3 regions of the Candidatus Villigracilis affinis genome follow, and region 1 is predicted to be linked to each of the others. Evidence: riboswitches for the same ligand, from Rfam matches in the RefSeq annotation. Region 1 holds a riboswitch; each other region holds the start of a gene.
The links. Region 1 has a riboswitch for S-adenosylmethionine ahead of IPI86_RS14030 (hypothetical protein). Riboswitches for the same ligand answer to the same signal wherever they lie in the genome.
Positions count from the first base shown of each region.

Region 1 (4,153 bases):
GGTAAACCATCCCTTGAATTGATCTTGAAGGTGCGCTTGCCACTATCAACCAAATCTTTGTTCTGTTTCCTAATGAAGGCAGGCGGCTTATTTTCCACGAGGAATTCATGTAGTAATCCGCGCTCGTGCAGCCAGCCTTCGCGAGTCAACCTGCTGGAGTGTTGGAGCATGTACACGGTTACGGTCAAGTGATGGACGATGCCGTAGCCAGCATCTGTGAATTCCAGGGCAAGGAACTCATGAAAACGGGATTCGCAGTCTGCTGCGCCGCATTCGGGGCAGGTCATGGCAGGGTTCGGTTGAAAAAGCCGACCACGCGATCAATATATTCCTGCGGGTTGCCAGCAAGCGCCACACCGTGAAGCCCGTCGTGGATTTCCCATCGTTCGCGGGGGTCTTTGGCTGCTTCGTAAAATAATCGGCTGAAGTAAATGTCTTTCGAGCCGCTGGCAATCAGCAGGATGGGGCGAGGCGCGATTCTTCCGATCACCTCCAAAACACCCGCATCCCTGCCGCGGATCATGTATTCATACATCCGATAGTACAGCCAGTTGAAAGGCAGGTTGAGCCAGCGCTGTATGGATCTGGGGGAGCCGCCATGGTCGGATAATCGGGCAGGGCTTAGACCATCGAGGACAAGTGCGCGGATCTTGTCTGTTTTCAACGCGCCGCGCAGGGCAGCTTGTGCGCCGAGCGAAATCCCCAGCGCGCCGATCTTTGCCCCGTTGACATCCACGCGGCTGAGCAGGTAATCCACCGCGCCTGCAACATCGTCTGCTTCGCGCAGGCCGTAGGTGGATGTGTCGCCGTCGCTGCTGCCATGAGCGCGCAGGTCGATCATGAATACGCCGTAGCCTGCGTTGACAAGAAATGAAGCATGGACCAGCATGTCGGTGCCTGCGCCTCCCAACCCGTGGATCAGGATAATAACGGCGCGATTTCTGCCAGCATGGAATCGCCCGAAGAGGGTCAGTCCGTCACGCGATTTGAAAGTGACTTCCTTGAACACCAGGTTGGATTTGCTGTCCCAGTTGAATCTTCGGGATGGATGCGCAAATTGAAAGGCATTCCCGAAAGCCGAACGGAGCACCCATATAAACAGTACCAGGGTCCAATACAGCGGGTGTTCCAACGCGTAGCCGCCGATCATGAGAACGACGAAAAACAATATCCACAGCAGGGTCACGTTGCGATAATATCGCCAGCCTTTTCGATACATGGCTAGGCTTTGGCCCCTTTATGAATGGATGAGACGCCCTCGCTCCACAAGACTTTTTGCGTAATGCCGCTGATCTTCCATGCCCCCCATTGCCTTGCAAGCTGGAAATCATACATGCAGTGGGTGGTGAATTCCTCTGTTTCGGACCTTCTCCAAACCACCATTGAGGCGCGGCAGGCGGCGGCATCGAAATCGGGGAAGGTAACCTCGTAATTCCCGACCAGGTGATGAAGTTTCAAGTGGTCAAGCGACTCGCGGCGGAGTCTTACATACTCACTGGCTGAGATGGTTTCGGGCGGCGTGCCGCGCAGGTCGGAGTAATCGGTGTAAAGTGATTCGGTGAAACAGGCCTGCAATCCATCCCAATCTTTCATGTCGAAGCTATTGGCGAAACGGGCGACCAATTGCTGGATATTCAAAATATCTTCGTGCATATTTAGATTCCTTTTGGTAACAGTACTCGCCCGGCTGCGGTCATTTTTCCTTCTTCCATCATTTTTCGCGCCCGCTCGATGTTCGCATCTGTCCAAATGGATTTCTGCCTGCGCGGCGAGAAGCGTTTTGCATAGCGTTGATCGTCCATGCCTTTTTCGAAGCCGTCGATCCAGCCGAAGCAAATGGCTTCCTCCACCGCATCCACATAAGGGATGGATGGCTTCTGGGTGAATTTCTTGTACTGGATCAACCAGATCTCTTTGCAGGTCTTGTGATTCTTTTCCAGCCATTCGCGGAATTCCTCGCGGGTGGTGACGTAAATTGTTTCGCCGATTTCCATTTTAAATTCTCCGTGTCATTGCTTCGTAAGGCAAAACGCCTTCCTCTCAACGACATAATAAAAACGCCTCTCATTGTGAGAGGCGACATGCGAGACACATATCATCTCTCATCTACCAGACTCGTTTACGGTCTGCCGAAGTTGGCACCGCTTGAACGGTTGCCGAGGCTTCAAAGGGTCGGTCCCTCAGCCTCTCTGGATGAGTACAGCTAAAATATTGTTTTCGTTTTTATATCATAGCGAATAGGGCATGTCAACTCAAAAATTTTCGCGGCGTCTCTTTCTCTTTATAACAATTCATAGTACACCGTACAAACCCAGAATAAATAATACAAGACTGAGCAGCGCAATAAACACATGTGGAATTGCAACATTCACTTTTTGCATGTACTTGATGGTCTGGTCGCCTTTTGCATTATATTCCTTTGACCAGCTTGCGTAGGTCTGAAGCGGTATCGCTTCACCATGCTTTTCCTCCCGGATGATCTTTTCGATTTCCTGAATCCGCGTCGAAAAGAAATGAGATAAACCCCGCCAGTGACCTTCAAGAAACCAAAACACAATCGAGGCGCCAAAAGCAATAAGGAACAAAACGCTGTTCTTGTACAGGAATCCAGCGCCGATCGTTGCGAGTGCGACCGTGATCGCCCAATTCTTGATGTTCAACCCTTTGCTGTCCATGTCTTCGTAGAAATGTTGCAGCATGATGTATTCATCTTTTAGCAATTCCGCGCGTTTATCCTTGTTCATATTCTCTCCTTTTCAAAGAGTTTCTGGAATTATTGATGAGCTTTTATCCATGCCATTGCGCTGTTTCCTGCTTTGCGTCCACTGGCGAAACAGGCGGTCAATAAATAGCCTCCTGTCGGCGCTTCCCAATCGAGCATCTCGCCTGCGCAAAAGATCCCTGGGAGTTCGCGAAGCATCAAATGTTCATCCAGCGATTCGAACATCACGCCGCCAGCGGAACTGATCGCCTCATCCAGCGGACGTGTCGCGATCAATGGGATGGGCATGTGTTTGATGAAAGCCGCCAACCGTTCTGCATTTGAAAATTCCTCTTTTGGCATGAACTCATGCAGCAGCCCCACCTTCACGCCTTTCAACCCCACCGTCTTTTCAAGATGACTCGACATCGAACGCGAGCCGCGCGGTTTTGATAATCTTTCTACCAGCCACTCGTGTGACCTGTCAGGTGTCATGTCCAATTCAAGGACTGCCTTGCCATTGACTTCGATCGCATCACGGAGCGGCGCCGAAGCAGCGTAGATCAAACTCCCCTCCACGCCTTCCTTCGTCACAATGAATTCACCCTGTTGATGGAACGACCCAAATGACAACACAATCGATTTCAGCGGCTGACCATCGAATCGCTCCCGAAAATGCGGACTCCACGCCACATCAAATCCGCAATTGGATGGTTTCAACGTTTCGACCTTAACCCCGGCCTGCTTCAACCAATTGACCCATACGCCGTCCGAGCCGAGTCTTGCCCAACTGCCCCCGCCAAGCGCCAGAATCACCGCATCGGCATGGACAGTTTTTTCGTCCCCGGGCGTTTCAAATTTAATGATGCTCCCGCCACTGTCCCCGGCGGTGATTGCTCCAACCCACCTGTGCCGCAAATGAAAATTGACTCCCGCATCGCCCAGCCGTTTCAACCAAGCCCGCAGCAGGGGGCTGGCCTTCATCTCTTTCGGAAAGACTCGACCCGATGTACCAACGAAAGTTTCCACCCCGAGTCCGCGCGCCCACTCGCGCAGGTCATCGGGCGTGAAATCAGATAACCACTTTTCCACTTCATTTTTTCGATTTCCATAGCGTGAAACGAATTTCTCGAACGGCTCTGCGTGCGTGAGATTCAATCCGCTTTTGCCCGCCATCAGAAATTTCCGCCCCAGCGATGGCATGGAATCGTAGACATCCACCTGCACACCATTTCCACTCAAAACCTCTGCCGCCATCAACCCTGCAGGCCCGCCGCCGATAATTGCCACTATCTGATTCATATGGTCATTATAAAGGGATTTCGTTTTCAACATGTCATCGCGAGCCGCCGATGTTCTTCCGGCGGCGTGGCGATCTCCGGGCTATGGGCGGTGCGCTGTAATTAAAAGATTGCTTCGGCGGAACTGCTCCGCCTTGCAATGATATTAACA
Region 1 is NZ_JADJKT010000029.1:102,809-106,961, forward strand. Features, by position in the region: gene IPI86_RS14015 (DUF5946 family protein) at 1-287, opposite strand, end outside; gene IPI86_RS14020 (alpha/beta fold hydrolase) at 284-1,219, opposite strand; gene IPI86_RS14025 (nuclear transport factor 2 family protein) at 1,222-1,653, opposite strand; gene IPI86_RS14030 (hypothetical protein) at 1,656-1,994, opposite strand; SAM riboswitch class I at 2,100-2,200, opposite strand; gene IPI86_RS14035 (hypothetical protein) at 2,292-2,744, opposite strand; gene IPI86_RS14040 (TIGR03862 family flavoprotein) at 2,774-4,003, opposite strand.

Region 2 (4,153 bases), on a different contig from region 1:
CGGGCAGAGTGTTCAGCAAACTCGGCAATGACGGCGTGAACGTCCTCGCCATTGCGCAGGGCTCATCCGAAGTATCCATCTCTCTCGTTGTTGATGCAGTGGATACGGAAAATGCGGTCAAGGCGTTGCATGAACTTATTGTTGCAAGTTAACAAGTTTGCACGTTAGAACGTTACAAAACCTTCAAACCTTTAAACATTCAAACTTTCAAACACTAGGAGTCCGCATGTCCCAATCTCAAATCCCCGTAGCAATTCTCGGCGCGACAGGTTCTGTCGGCCAGCGATTTATTTCTTTGCTCGATAATCATCCGTGGTTCAAGGTGGTGGCACTCGCCGCATCAGACCGTTCCGTTGGGCAGCCGTATTCCAAAGCCGCCCGCTGGGTGTTGGATGACCCCATGCCTGCGTATGCGCGGGATATGATCGTTGTCCCTGCCAATACGGATGCGGTGCAAGCGAAGATCGTTTTCTCTGCTTTGCACACAGAAATCGCGAATGAACTCGAACCCGCCTTCGCAAAAGCAGGCGCGGCAGTCTGCTCAAATGCGTCATCGTATCGGCGCGGAGAGGATGTGCCGTTGCTGCTGCCTGAGATCAACGCGGAGCATATTCAACTGGTCAAGCAGCAGCGCAAGAACAACGGCTGGAGCGGATGCATTGTCACGAATCCCAATTGCACGAGCACAGGACTCACAATTGCGCTCAAGGCATTGGATGAGTCCTTTGGCGTGAAGAAAGTATTCATGGTTTCGTTACAGGCGCTTTCGGGCGCGGGCTACCCTGGCGTGCCATCGCTCGACATCATGGACAATGTCATCCCCAACGTGGGCAATGGCGGCGAAGAAGAAAAAGTGGAATGGGAACCGCGCAAGATGCTGGGCAAATTCAACGAAAGCAAAATTGATATGGCAAATATCACATTCAGCGCGCACACAAATCGCGTGGCTGTGATCGATGGTCACACCGTCTGTGCGAGCGTGGCATTGGACAAACCCGTTGAGCCAGAAGTTGCGATTCAAGCGTTACGCGACTATGCCGCAAAACCGTCAGCGAGGAATCTGCCTTCGACGCCCAAACCAGTTATCGAGGTTAAGGATGAGGCGGATAGGCCCCAGCCAAGACTCGACCGATTAACAGGCAAAGGCATGACGACAGTAGTCGGCCGCGTGAGGCGCGATCCAATCCTTGATCTTAAATTCGTTGTACTTTCACACAACACGATTCGCGGCGCGGCGGGTGCATCCATTTACAATGCGGAGCTGCTTGTGAATGAAAATCTTTTATAAAGAGTACCCAAACGGGTAACACGTTAATCTGTTCAATCGCTTGACACATTCACAAACGCCGTGATATAAACGGCGAAATTAAATATTCGCTCTTATCCAGAGAAGCTGAGGGACCGACCCTTTGAAGCTTCGGCAACCAAACAAAAGTTATGGTGCCAAATTCGGCAAATAGGAATGACAGCAAAACGTCATTCATATCTGGAAGATGAGAGGACGGTATAGACGTATACCTCTTCTTGTACTTTCAGAAGAGGTTATTTTTTTTTTTAATCTCTTCTGAAGGGCGGGTAAACATTATTCAAGAGGAGATAACTCAAATGTCCACAATCAAAGATCGCAAGTTAGGTTTCGCAACCCGCCAGTTACATGCGGGCTATTCACCAGATGCCACCACTGGCAGCCGCGCCGTGCCGTTGTACCAAACAACGAGCTATCAGTTCAAGAACACTGAACATGCCGCAAATTTGTTCGCGCTCAAAGAGCTGGGAAATATTTACACCCGCTTGATGAACCCGACCACCGATGTGCTTGAACAGCGCATTGCCGCACTCGAAGGCGGCGTTGCCGCTCTGGCCGCAAGCTCTGGACATGCCGCACAGGCACAGGCAATTTTCACTTTGTGCAGCGCAGGCGACCATATCGTTTCGTCATCCCGTTTGTATGGCGGCACGTACAACCAGTTCGCCTACACCCTGCCCAAGCTGGGGATCAATGTCACTTTTGTTGACCCAAGCGACCCGAAGAATTTTGAAGCGGCCATTCAGCCGAACACGAAAATTATTTACGGTGAGACTCTCGGCAACCCCGATATTTCCGTCTTCCCGTTTGAAGAAGTATCCGAGATCGCGAACAAGCACAAACTGATCTTGTTCATCGACAACACCTTTGCCACTCCGTATCTTTTCCGCCCGTTCGAATATGGCGCGCACGTCATCACCCACTCGACCACCAAGTTCATCACAGGCAACGGCACATCCATTGGCGGCATCATCGTGGACGGCGGCAACTACGATTGGAGCAACGGCAAGTTCGAGAATTTCAACACGCCCGATCCTTCGTATCATGGACTCGTATATTCCTCCATCGCCGCGGCGGGACTTCCCCCATTTGCGATCAAAGCGCGCGTGCAAGTTCTGCGCGATCTCGGCGCCTGCCAATCTCCGTTCAACGCATGGCAGACCCTGCTCGGACTCGAAACCCTCAACCTGCGCATTGACCGTCACGTGCAGAACACGCAAGCTGTTGCCGAATATCTTGAGGCTCATCCCAAAGTTAGCTGGGTCAAATACCCTGGCCTCAAGAGCCACCCCGATTACGCTCGCGCCAAGAAGTATCTTCCCAAGGGCGCAGGCGCAATTCTCGGATTTGGCATCAAAGGCGGCGCAGAAGCAGGCAAGAAATTCATCGAAAGCCTGCAACTCTTCAGCCACCTCGCCAACGTCGGTGATGCGCGCAGTCTCGCCATTCACCCCGCCACCACGACGCACAGCCAGCTCAGTGACGAGCAACAAGTCTCCGCTGGCGTCAGCCCCGATTTCATCCGCTTGAGCATTGGTCTCGAAGACTTCGAAGACATCAAGTGGGATCTGGAGCAGGCCTTAAATTCATAAGGATGAAGGCGGAAGGATGAAGGATGAAATTTTGTCCTTTGTCCTCATCCTTCATCCTTCATAATTCATCCTTTATGCCCGTAAAAATTCCAACCACCCTTCCCGCTCGTACCACTCTCGAAAACGAGAACATCTTCATCATGGACGAAGACCGTGCCATTCATCAGGACATCCGCGCTTTGCGTGTTGCCATTCTGAACTTGATGCCTACCAAGATTTCTACTGAAACACAGATCCTGCGCCTGCTTTCCAATTCGGCATTACAGGTGGAAGTCACTTTACTCAACACCGCCACGCATGAATCCAAGAACACCGATGCCGATCACTTGCTTGAGCATTATGTGACTTTCGATGATGTGAAGGATCAAAAATTCGATGGTCTCATCATCACTGGCGCGCCTGTGGAACAAATGCCCTTCGAAGATGTGGATTACTGGCAGGAACTCAAACGCATCATGGACTGGTCGGAGACGAATGTTGAATCCACATTTCACATTTGCTGGGGAGCGCAAGCGGGCTTGTATCACAAATACGGGATCCCAAAATACGACCTGCCCCGCAAGATGTTCGGTGTCTTTGAGCACCGTCTCTTAAATCGGACCGAAAGCCTGATGCGCGGCTTCGATGACATTTTCCTCGCCCCGCACTCCCGTCACACCGAAATCCGCCGCGAAGATATTGAGAAGCATTCCGAGTTACAGATCCTTGCTGAATCAGAGGATGCAGGCGTGTACATCGTCAGTGACAAAGACGGACGCAATCTTTACATCACGGGGCACTCTGAATATGACCCGCTCACCCTCAAAGGCGAATACGACCGCGACGTGAATAAAGGTCTGCCCATTCACGTGCCGAAAAATTATTATCCCAACGACGACCCGAGCAAAATGCCCAACGTCCGCTGGCGCGGGCATGCCAACTTGCTATACGCGAACTGGCTGAACTATTATGTCTATCAGTCCACACCGTTCGACCCGAATGAAATCCCCAAGAGAAATAAATGACCTCACCCCGCAAGTTCGGATTCAACACACGTCAACTGCACGAAGGCTACACTCCCGACCCAGCCACAGGCAGCCGCGCCGTTCCCATCTATCAAACCACTGCCTACGACCTGCAAAGCACAGACCGCGCCGCGAGACTCTTTGCGCTACAAGAGAGCGGCAACATTTACACGCGCATCTCGAACCCCACGAGTAACGTCTTTGAGAAACGCATTACATCCCTCGAAGGCGGAGTTGGCGCCGTGGAAGTT
Region 2 is NZ_JADJKT010000036.1:757,613-761,765, forward strand. Features, by position in the region: gene IPI86_RS18670 (aspartate kinase) at 1-152, shown strand, start outside; gene asd (aspartate-semialdehyde dehydrogenase) at 227-1,288, shown strand; SAM riboswitch class I at 1,378-1,500, shown strand; gene IPI86_RS18680 (O-acetylhomoserine aminocarboxypropyltransferase/cysteine synthase family protein) at 1,606-2,898, shown strand; gene metA (homoserine O-succinyltransferase) at 2,973-3,902, shown strand; gene IPI86_RS18690 (O-acetylhomoserine aminocarboxypropyltransferase/cysteine synthase family protein) at 3,899-4,153, shown strand, end outside.
Region 2: linked by a shared signal. The riboswitch ahead of IPI86_RS18680 (O-acetylhomoserine aminocarboxypropyltransferase/cysteine synthase family protein) and the one ahead of IPI86_RS14030 (hypothetical protein) in region 1 are both predicted to bind S-adenosylmethionine.

Region 3 (4,153 bases), on a different contig from region 1:
TATGAATGATTCAGTGGCAATTATCGGCGGCGGGCCTGCAGGGTTGATGGCGGCAGAGGTTTTGAGCGGACATGGCGTGCAGGTGGATGTGTATGATTCCATGTCATCGCTGGGGCGGAAATTTCTGATGGCGGGCAAAAGCGGATTGAATCTCACGCACTCAGAGCCGTTCGAAAAATTCGTTTCACGGTATGGAAATCGAAAAAATGAAGTGGAAAAGTGGTTATCCGATTTCACGCCCGATGACCTGCGCGAGTGGGCGCGCGGACTCGGGGTGGAAACTTTCGTTGGCACATCGGGGCGGGTCTTTCCGAAAGAGATGAAGGCCAGTCCGCTGTTGCGTGCATGGTTGAAACGGCTGGGCGATGCGGGAGTCAATTTTCATTTGCGGCACAGGTGGGTAGGAGGGATTATCGCCGGGGATGGCGGTGGGAGCATCATTAAATTTGAAACGCCCGAGGACGAAAAAACCGTCCATGCCGATGCGGTGATTCTGGCGCTTGGCGGGGGCAGTTGGGCAAGACTCGGCTCGGACGGCGTATGGGTCCATTGGTTGAAGCAGGCCGGGGTTAAGGTCGAAGCGTTGAAACCATCCAATTGCGGATTTGATGTGACATGGAGTCCACATTTTCGGGAGCGATTCGATGGTCAGCCGCTGAAATCGGTAGTGTTGTCGTTTGGGTCGTTCCATCAACAGGGTGAATTCATTGTGACGAAGGAAGGCGTGGAGGGAAGTTTGATCTACGCTGCTTCGGCGCCGCTCCGTGATGAGATCGAAGCCAACGGCAAGGCAGTCCTTGAATTGGACATGACACCTGACAGGTCACACGAGTGGCTGGTTGAAAGATTATCAAAACCGCGCGGCTCGCGTTCGATGTCGAGTCATCTTGAAAAGACGGTGGGGTTGAAAGGCGTGAAGGTGGGGCTGCTGCATGAGTTCATGCCAAAAGAGGAATTTTCAAACACAGAACGGTTGGCGGCTTTCATCAAACACATGCCCATCCCATTGATCGCGACACGTCCGCTGGATGAGGCGATCAGTTCCGCTGGCGGCGTGATGTTCGAATCTCTGGATGAACATTTGATGCTTCGCGAACTCCCAGGGATCTTTTGCGCAGGTGAGATGCTCGATTGGGAAGCGCCGACGGGAGGCTATTTATTGACCGCCTGTTTCGCCAGTGGACGCAAAGCAGGAAACAGCGCACTGGCATGGCTAAAAGATCATCAATGATTCCAGATAACCCTTTGAAAAGGAGAGAATATGAACAAGGATAAACGCGCGGAATTGCTAAAAGATGAATACATCATGCTGCAACATTTCTACGAAGACATGGACAGCAAAGGGTTGAACATCAAGAATTGGGCGATCACGGTCGCACTCGCAACGATCGGCGCTGGATTCCTGTACAAGAACAGTGTTTTGTTCCTCATTGCTTTTGGCGCCTCGATCGTGTTTTGGTTTCTTGAAGGTCACTGGCGGGGTTTATCTCATTTCTTTTCGACGCGGATTCAGGAAATCGAAAAGATCATCCGGGAGGAAAAGCACGGTGAAGCGATACCGCTTCAGACCTACGCAAGCTGGTCAAAGGAGTACAGCGCAAAAGGCGACCAGACCATCAAGTACATGCAAAAAGTGAATGTTGCAATTCCACATGTGTTTATTGCGCTGCTCAGTCTTGTATTATTTATTCTGGGTTTGTACGGCGTACTGTGAATCATTATAAAGAGAAAGAGACGCCACGAAAATTTTTGAGTTGACATGCCCTATTCGCTATGATATAAAAACGAAAACAATATTTTAGCTGTACTCATCCAGAGAGGCTGAGGGACCGACCCTTTGAAGCCTCGGCAACCGTTCAAGCGGTGCCAACTTCGGCAGACCGTAAACGAGTCTGGTAGATGAGAGATGATATGTGTCTCGCATGTCGCCTCTCACAATGAGAGGCGTTTTATTATGTCGTTGAAAGGAAGGCGTTCTGCCTGACGAAGCAATGACACGGAGAACCTAAATGGAAATCGGCGAAACAATTTACGTCACCACCCGCGAGGAATTCCGCGAATGGCTGGAAAAGAATCACAAGACCTGCAAAGAGATCTGGTTGATCCAGTACAAGAAATTCACCCAAAAGCCATCCATCCCATATGTGGATGCGGTGGAGGAAGCGATTTGCTTTGGCTGGATCGACGGCTTCGAAAAAGGCATGGATGATCAACGCTATGCAAAACGCTTCTCGCCGCGCAGGCAGAAATCCATTTGGACAGATGCGAATATCGAGCGGGCGCGAAAAATGATGGAAGAAGGAAAAATGACCGCAGCCGGGCGAGTACTGTTACCAAAAGGAATCTAAATATGCACGAAGATATTTTGAATATCCAGCAATTGATCGCTCGCTTTGCCAACAGCTTCGACGTGAAAGATTGGGATGGATTGCAGGCCTGTTTCACCGAATCACTTTACACCGATTACTCCGACCTGCGCGGCACGCCGCCCGAAACCATCTCAGCCAGTGAGTATGTAAGACTCCGCCGCGAGGTCGCTTGACCACTTGAAACTTCATCACGTGGTCGGGAATTATGAGGTTATCTTCCCCGATTTCGATGCCGCCGCCTGCCGCGCCTCAATGGTGGTTTGGAGAAGGTCCGAAACAGAGGAATTCACCACCCACTGCATGTATGATTTCCAGCTTGCAAGGCAATGGGGGGCATGGAAGATCAGCGGCATTACGCAAAAAGTCTTGTGGAGCGAGGGCGTCTCATCCATTCATAAAGGGCCCAAAGCCTAGCCATGTATCGAAAAGGCTGGCGATATTATCGCAACGTGACCCTGCTGTGGATATTGTTTTCGTCGTTCTTATGATCGGCGGCTACGCGTTGGAACACCCGCTGTATTGGACCCTAGTACTGTTTATATGGGTGCTCCGTTCGGCTTTCGGGAATGCCTTTCAATTTGCGCATCCATCCCGAAGATTCAACTGGGACAGCAAATCCAACCTGGTGTTCAAGGATCACTTTCAAATCGCGTGACGGACTGACCCCTCTTCGGGCGATTCCATGCTGGCAGAAATCGCGCCGTTATTATCCTGATCCACGGGTTGGGAGGCGCAGGCACCGACATGCTGGTCCATGCTTCATTTCTTGTCAACGCAGGCTACGGCGTGATCCATGATCGACCTGCGCGCTCATGGCAGCAGCGACGGCGACACATCCACCTACGGCCTGCGCGAAGCAGAGCGATGTTGCAGGCGCGGTGGATTACCTGCTCAGCCGCGTGGATGTCAACGGGGGCAAAGATCGGCGCGCTGGGGATTTCGCTCGGCGCACAAGCTGCCCTGCGCGGCGCGTTGAAAACAGACAAGATCCGTGCACTTGTCCTCGATGGTCTAAGCCCTGCCCGATTATCCGACCATGGCGGCTCCCCCAGATCCATACAGCGCTGGCTCAACCTGCCTTTCAACTGGCTGTACTATCGGATGTATGAATATATGATCCGCGGCAGGGATGCGGGTGTTTTGGAGGTGATCGGAAGAATCGCGCCTCGGCCCATCCTGCTGATTGCCAGCGGCTCGAAAGACATTTACTTCAGCCGATTATTTTACGAAGCAGCCAAAGACCCCCGCGAACGATGGGAAATCCAGACGGGCTTCACGGTGTGGCGCTTGCTGGCAACCCGCAGGAATATATTGATCGCGTGGTCGGCTTTTCAACCGAACCCTGCCGTGACCTGCCCCCCGAATGCGGCGCAGCGGACTGCGAATCCCGTTTTCATGAGTTCCTTGCCCTGGAATTCACAGATGCTGGCTACAGCATCGTCCATCACTTGACAGTCACTGCGTACGTGCTTCAGCACTCCAGCAGGTTGACTCGCGAAGGCTGGCTGCACGAGCGCGGATTACTACATGAATTCCTCGTGGAAAATAAGCCGCCTGCCTTCATTAGGAAACAGAACAAAGATTTGGTTGATAGTGGCAAGCGCACCTTCAAGATCAATTCAAGGGATGGTTTACCTGTTATAAATAAATCCACGTGGACGAAGACGATTCTCAATGTCCGCGCCGAGAATGCGGAAGTTTATTGCGCGGATGTGTTCACGTGGGCGAAGGCTGTGTTAGAAGATGCAGAAAGATTGGACGTCTGAAATTAAGTTTTGGAGAAA
Region 3 is NZ_JADJKT010000038.1:2,721-6,873, reverse strand. Features, by position in the region: gene IPI86_RS20790 (TIGR03862 family flavoprotein) at 2-1,231, shown strand; gene IPI86_RS20785 (hypothetical protein) at 1,262-1,714, shown strand; SAM riboswitch class I at 1,806-1,906, shown strand; gene IPI86_RS20780 (hypothetical protein) at 2,010-2,348, shown strand; gene IPI86_RS20775 (nuclear transport factor 2 family protein) at 2,351-2,542, shown strand; gene IPI86_RS20770 (hypothetical protein) at 2,547-2,783, shown strand; gene IPI86_RS20765 (hypothetical protein) at 3,114-3,821, shown strand; gene IPI86_RS20760 (DUF5946 family protein) at 3,722-4,135, shown strand.
Region 3: linked by a shared signal. The riboswitch ahead of IPI86_RS20780 (hypothetical protein) and the one ahead of IPI86_RS14030 (hypothetical protein) in region 1 are both predicted to bind S-adenosylmethionine.